3 regions of the Paenibacillus beijingensis genome follow, and region 1 is predicted to be linked to each of the others. Evidence: riboswitches for the same ligand, from Rfam matches in the RefSeq annotation. Region 1 holds a riboswitch; each other region holds the start of a gene.
What was found. Region 1 has a riboswitch for cyclic di-AMP ahead of VN24_RS04030 (APC family permease). Riboswitches for the same ligand answer to the same signal wherever they lie in the genome.

Region 1 (2,270 bases):
CTGCTCTGCGAGCTGGGAGAGAACGGTAACTTCCGGTCCCGGGGCAATCCCGTAGTAGTAAACCAAATAAACAATGCCTGAAAACAAAACAGCGAGTAAAGTACCCATGGCCATCAATGTTTTAACCGCATTATTCGGAGCCGGATCTTTAAAGTTCGGTATCGCATTCGAAATGGCCTCGACACCGGTTAAAGCGGAGCTCCCTGAGGCAAACGCTCTAAGCAGCAAAAACAAGCTGATTCCGGCAATCGGCGTACCGACAGGTGCATGCAAATCCGGTGAAAGTTTACCGGTAACGACATTGTAGAGGCCGACTCCGATCAAGATGAATAACGCCAAAACAAATAGATACACCGGATAGGCTAGAATGGAGGCGGATTCCGTTACCCCCCTTAAGTTAAGAATCGTGATAAATACGACAAAGGCTACGGCAATGATAACCGTATGTTCATGTAAACTTGGAAAAGCGGAGGTGATCGCATCTGTGCCCGCCGAAACGCTTACGGCTACGGTCAAAATATAATCCACTAATAATGAACCGCCGGCTACCAAGCCGGGAAACAAGCCCAAATTTTCCTTCGATACGACATAAGCTCCCCCGCCGTGAGGATAAGCAAATATAATTTGCCGGTAAGATAAAATAAGGGCTAGCAGCAAAATCAATACGCCAATGCCAATCGGGATGGAATACCAAAATGCAGCCATGCCGATCGTCATTAAAACTAACAAGATTTGTTCCGGACCATAAGCAACGGAGGACAAAGCATCCGAAGAGAGGATGGCAAGGGCCTTCGTCTTGGTCAATTTTTGCTCGCCTAATTCCGTCGATTTTAAAGGTCGTCCGATTAAAAGTCTCTTTAAGGAAGCCAAATTAATTGTCACCGCCGATTCTGAATTCATACCGATGGATACTCAGTTGCCAATACGTGAAAATCATAGTGAGCAAGCGAACACGCCTGCCCATAATATCTCCATTCTGTGGTTTTCTGCACACAAAAAACCACAGAGGTTTCCCCTGTGGTCAAAATCCGACCATGGCCGTTTCACCCTCTCTAAAGACGCTTACGAGGTTAGCTGACGGATTCGGGCGTCTAGATCGCCCTACGGCATTGTGTGCCGATTCACCCCAAGCGATGAAAAATCTTCACCGCAGTTGGTTCCCCCGTTTTCCCGTTATTGGAAAATTCAGCGATTGTTTCAATGAAACGATCATATTCCTTCCGGAACATCAAGTAAAGCTTCATTTTCGATTGAAAATCAATAAAAATCCGTTTTATTCCATACGGGAATCGGGAAACGCACCTAAATCTCTAATTATCCGTGGCTTAAGCGGCATTACGCTGCGCTGCCGTTCGATAAGCGCCTTAACAGCGAAGCGTGTGACAAATCTGTTGGAAACTTTACCCGCCCATCGAACAGAAGCTTCTTATGCCTTCGTTCGAAGAGGCGGGACGTCCTTGCTGAACGGGCCATTCCCTGAACAGCCGTTTGCCATCTCACTTGAAAAACAAAAAGTTCGTCGCAAGCGGGCGCAGCCGGCCGTCGGACGGGTGATTGACGACCCGGCCGTCAAAGATGAGCGACGACGATCCGCCGCCGTCGAGGTTATAGGCGTCCACCGCGCCGAGCCGCGACGCCAGAATTTGCATTTCGGCCAGCGTCGCGCCGGAGCTGCCGTTCTCGTTGCGGCCGTCCACGACGAGAAACAGCAGCTGGTCGTCCTTGTAGTTGGCCATAACGGTGCGGGGGGCGCGGTACGGGCTCGTTTGCCACTTTTCCGGAATAGGTGTCATCCGGCCGTTCTTGAGCAGAACCGGCACGAACGAAACGCCGAACTGCGGGTTTTCGCGGTCGAGCTCGGATTTGCTGGAATATTGGCCTCCGATCAGCTTCCGGTCATCGTTTAATCCGACAAAAAACAAATCCGCATAGGTAGGCTCGAAGCCGCCAACGTACCGGCCGTCGAGAACGGTTGTGCTGAGCGGGTAACGCCCGCCTCTCCCGTCGGCGAAGCCGCCGGCATTGACGCCGGCGACCGCGCCGTAGCGGCTTGCCGCAGCCAGCGTCGTTTCCGCGCCGCCAAACTTGTCTTTGCCAAGCGCGAGCTTCATCGCCTTGTCGCTCTTCAGCCTCACTTTCAGAGCATATCCCGAAAAATTCTGCGCCCGCACAACGTAAAGCTGCGCCGTCAGCTTGTCCGACTGGATGGAACGGGCCGGCGCGCCAAGCTTGGCCGTAATGCGGCGGTTATAGATGAATTCCGGCCGCAC
Region 2 (2,270 bases), 1.4 Mb from region 1:
GTATACCCGCGTTTTTTTCCGAACTTGTTCGCGTACGATTCGCTCTCGTAATAGACGTCGATTTTATTGCCGTTGATCGCGCTGCCGGTATCTTCGGCGCGCCGGAAGCCGATGCCTTCAATGTAAACCCACCAGCCGAGCGGAATAACGTCGGGATCAACCGCGATCGTCCTTCCTTCCTTGACTTTGGCGCCGGAGGCGGTAATGCCGTATTGGGGATGGCTTGCGCTTTTTCCTGTGGACGCCACTCCTGCCGTATAGGCGGTTAACGTCACATTGTTCAGCGTTTTGCGTGCTTTGAACCCTTTAGCTGTAATGGAGCCAAATTCCGGGGATGCGCTTAGAACCGATACTTGAGGCTTTTTCTTCGTACCGACCGCCACAACTTTGTTGACGACCGATTTTTCAACGACTTTGGTGACCAGGGTTGTGGAAACGAGAACCCCGTCTTCAAAAATATGCTCAAAACTTTTGACGATATGACCGTTCTTTCCGGCCGTTATCATCTTCGATTTACCCTTTTCCATCGTTGCATCTGTTGTCTTCACAACTTTAAACGGAATTTCATGCTCAGTGTGCGAAATCTTCTTGTCGACCCGCACCACTTTCACCGTTGTATTCGGTTTCAGTACAGTTCCGAGCGAAGGCGTAATTTTGTCGAGATCGCGAAGTGTAATATTTAACTCCCCGATCGCTGACTCCACGGTTTTCTCTGTCGTATATACTGTTGATGTCTTGCCATCAGCCTTTACGGTAATCGGAATCGCCAGCTCGATAATGATCTTGTCTCCATCGCTGATCTTCGAGTCCAAAGGAACGGAAACTTTATCGTGCGGTCCGACCGTAATAGCTTGTTCATCCAGTAGGCGTTGCAGGACTCCTTGCTTCGTGCTCACAACGGTTTCTTGTCCATTCAACACGACGGATACGTGCTTCTCAGACGATCCGTACAACAACACCAATAACATGAATATCATCGCGATTGAGATGATTCCACTAAGTAAAATCAAACGCAGGTTTTCATGCTTCCATCGCCTTGCGAAAGACATGCTGGATGATCGCTTTACATGGGTGTCCTTTAACGGAATTGCGCCCACTTCTTCGGTCCTCCTTCATAGTCCCGCCGCCTAGTGTTACGCATGATTAATTAGGACGGTAACTATTGGGTTATTGGCGTGTGAGCAAACACGCTCCATTTATCAACCTCTCCCACCTCCTACGTTAACCCTATGTCGACGGTTTAGCCAATATTCAAACAAAAAGAAGCCGTCGACAGAGGATCTGTTTCGTGGCTTCCCGGGTTAGTCACGCCAAAACTAGGAAAGTGGATGCACGAGGTTGATCTCTCTTTTATGCGCTTGCGAGGTTAGCTGCCGGGTTCGGGCTAAGAGAGCTGCCCTATGCAAGTCATTGCCCTGCTCGTGGCAACACTTGCAATTCACCCCAAGGAATTTACCGACACGGCCCTTGCCTTTCGCATCTCTATGTACGATGCAAACAATCAAGTGCGAACCATCGTTTGGTTCCCCCGCTCTCCCTGCCGGGAGATTAAGCGAAATTGGAAATCCAATACAATATTCAAAGCTCTGAAATGAATCATACATTCTTCATGCACCCATTGTAAAGAACAGATTAAAGACGATTTAAGGCAAATTTAAAGAAAAATGCGGAATTTCAGAGCAGTTTTCGCAAGGAAAATCAGTTTTAACGACTTAAAGGTAATTTTCTCTTCGAATTTCACCGGTTTTCATTTCAAGCGGAAACAATTTGTAGCATTTTCAGTAGTTAAAATTGTAATTTCTTCCTTACTTTTTCCTGTTATTTCCGCTGCAGCCTGCGCCACGAGGGTGACATATGCAGACTCATTTCGTTTCCCGCGATACGGATCGGGAGCAAGATACGGGGAGTCCGTTTCGATCAACAGACGGTCAAGCGGCACCTTGGCCAGCACCTCTTTCGGCACTCTCGCATTTTTGAACGTGACCGGTCCGCCGAACGAAATATAGAAGTTCATATCAAGGCATTTGCGCGCAGTCTCCCAGCTGCCGGAGAAGCAGTGCATCACGCCTCCGACTTCCTCCGCTTTTTCTTCCCGCAATATACGGACGACATCCTCATGAGCGTCGCGGTTATGAATGACGATCGGTTTGCCCACTTTGCGGGCAAGCCGGATTTGTTCGCGGAATACCCGCTGTTGGACGTCTTTGGGGGACGTGTCCCAATGGTAATCGAGCCCGATTTCCCCGACTGCAACCACTTTCGGGTGAGCG
Region 3 (2,270 bases), 1.5 Mb from region 1:
CTCGCTTGCCTGGACGAAACGATGCGCGTTCTGGAACGGATGCGCACACGGCTGCTCACCATGATGGAAAATATGCTGTTTACCGCCTGAGAAAGAGGCGGACGTTAAATAAAGCGCCCCAAGCGGGCGCTTTATTTTGTTTATCCGGCCCGCCCGCCCGCAGTCCCGCTCGCCCCGCATTATACAGAGCTGGGCGCCGGACAGCGCCCGCGCGAGCTCCCATCGCGCGGTGTGGCGTCGCATGACGTCGCCTTGCAAAGCATCGTACCAAACGCAGCCTCGCGGGAGCCGTCCTTTTCGCCTGAATATCGCTAGCGTGTCCAGTTCGATCTGTTTACGACGGGACGTTTCGGGTTAAATGCGGCAAAGGCGCAGGCCCAGCCGGGCCGCTGCGAGGAACGCTCCGGATGCTGGAGAGAATGCGCGTAAGACTGCTGACCATGATGGAAAATGTCCTCTATACCGTCTGATGGAAGCGCCGCTGGTGGCGCTTTTTTTCGTGAGCAAAGACCTACAAGTATTCAGCGTTGCAGCGTCCGTAATCTGACAATCTTCAACATCTTTAACGATGCTCAAAAACCGGTAAAAACGGCTGGAAGTGAGTATTCATCATGCTGATAGCGCTTACCTCACCCATGCGAATCATTAGAATTATTAGAATTTAACGTCGAAGGAAGGAGATTATTGAAAAAAAAAGAATAGGTAGCGAGTACATAAAACAAACTGCCGAATTCCCGTGTACATGGAAACGGGGGAACCACTTTGGGTGAATTGATTTCGACGTCCCGCCAAGCAAGAAGTAATCGTCCTCGCACCGCTTGCCAGCCATCTCTGGTACCGCGGCCCGGGTCCTTACAACCACAAGGACGACCACGCCAGCTGCAGCATGACGCCTGAGAAGTCATAGGGTGCCTTCAACCGAACCCCACAGCTAACCTCGTAGGCTTTTGGAAGGAGCTTTACGCTTTGAAGAAAGTATCAGCGCTATTGATCGGATTTGCCCTTCTGCTCACCTTCCAGGTCGGCAGCGTGTTTGCAGACTCCAAGATGGACGGCGTCATCAGCGATGTAATCGGCACACCCTACAAAATGGCTGGTACCAGCACTAGAGGATTTGACTGCTCGGGCTTCACATCTTACGTATTTAATCAATTCAAAGTTTCCCTTCCGCACTCCTCGATCGCGCAAGCCCGGATGGGGAAGAAAGTCGCGAAGGACGATCTGATTGCAGGCGATCTCGTATTTTTTAATACGAGCGGCAGGGGCATTTCCCATGTCGGCATCTATGTCGGCGACGGCAAAATGGCCCATGCTTCCTCCAGCAAAGGCGTTACGATCAGCTCGATCAGCGATTCGTATTACACGAAACGTTATGTAACGGCGCGCCGCATTATGAGTACGGATACGTACGAAAAATATGCGGACGATCCTTCCGACGAAGTGGACGGAGGACCGGACGTCGATTAACTTACCGCTAGCTGCAACGGTTCGTGAGCATTCAAGCCGCATGAGTTTGTCCTTTGGGACAAGCGCTTGCGGCTTGAATGCTTTTTTGGCCGGCCTTTTTCGCCACAACTTCGTGAACCCTTTCTTTGCGCGTCATGAACGCTTGAGCGTGTTCATCGGTCTCTCTGTACAAAAGTATAAACTACTTTCCAGAATAAGATGACCATCCGGAGGAGGAAAACGAACTGGACTTTAGTCGGGCAAACGCGGATTCCATCAACTAAATACGAATTGCAAGGAGACAGACGAGGATGAAATTGGTGTCGTGGAACGTCAATGGTTTAAGGGCATGCGTCAAAAAAGGCTTTTACGATTACTTTAACGAAACGGATGCGGACATTTTTTGCGTTCAGGAGATCAAGCTGCAGGAAGGGCAAATAGGTATGGAGCACGGGGAGGAATATGCCTCGTATTGGAATTACGCGCTGAAGAAGGGGTATTCGGGAACCGCCGTTTTTACGAAAATCAAACCGCTTTCGGTGCGTTACGGCATCGAAGAGGATCACGAACCGGAAGGGCGCATCATTACGATGGAATTCGATTCCTTTTATCTCGTGAACGTTTATACTCCGAACGCGAAACGCGATCTGTCCAGGCTTGCGTACAGACTCGAATGGGAAGAGCGTTTTCGCGCCTACGTCGGGCAATTGGACGCCGACAAGCCGGTTATTATTTGCGGCGATTTGAATGTGGCCCATCAGGAGATTGATATCAAGAATGCGAAGTCCAATCACGGCAACTCCGGATTCACGCCCGAAGAGCGG

Region 2: linked by a shared signal. The riboswitch ahead of VN24_RS10335 (resuscitation-promoting factor) and the one ahead of VN24_RS04030 (APC family permease) in region 1 are both predicted to bind cyclic di-AMP.
Region 3: linked by a shared signal. The riboswitch ahead of VN24_RS10820 (C40 family peptidase) and the one ahead of VN24_RS04030 (APC family permease) in region 1 are both predicted to bind cyclic di-AMP.

The regions. Positions count from the first base shown of each region.
Region 1 is NZ_CP011058.1:851,476-853,745, reverse strand. It holds gene VN24_RS04030 (APC family permease) at 1-900, opposite strand, end outside; cyclic di-AMP (ydaO/yuaA leader) riboswitch at 1,044-1,201, opposite strand; gene VN24_RS04025 (phosphodiester glycosidase family protein) at 1,497-2,270, opposite strand, start outside.
Region 2 is NZ_CP011058.1:2,300,583-2,302,852, reverse strand. It holds gene VN24_RS10335 (resuscitation-promoting factor) at 1-1,097, opposite strand, end outside; cyclic di-AMP (ydaO/yuaA leader) riboswitch at 1,341-1,565, opposite strand; gene VN24_RS10325 (TatD family hydrolase) at 1,748-2,270, opposite strand, start outside.
Region 3 is NZ_CP011058.1:2,399,598-2,401,867, reverse strand. It holds gene VN24_RS10825 (hypothetical protein) at 1-90, shown strand, start outside; cyclic di-AMP (ydaO/yuaA leader) riboswitch at 715-961, shown strand; gene VN24_RS10820 (C40 family peptidase) at 967-1,467, shown strand; gene VN24_RS10815 (exodeoxyribonuclease III) at 1,758-2,270, shown strand, end outside.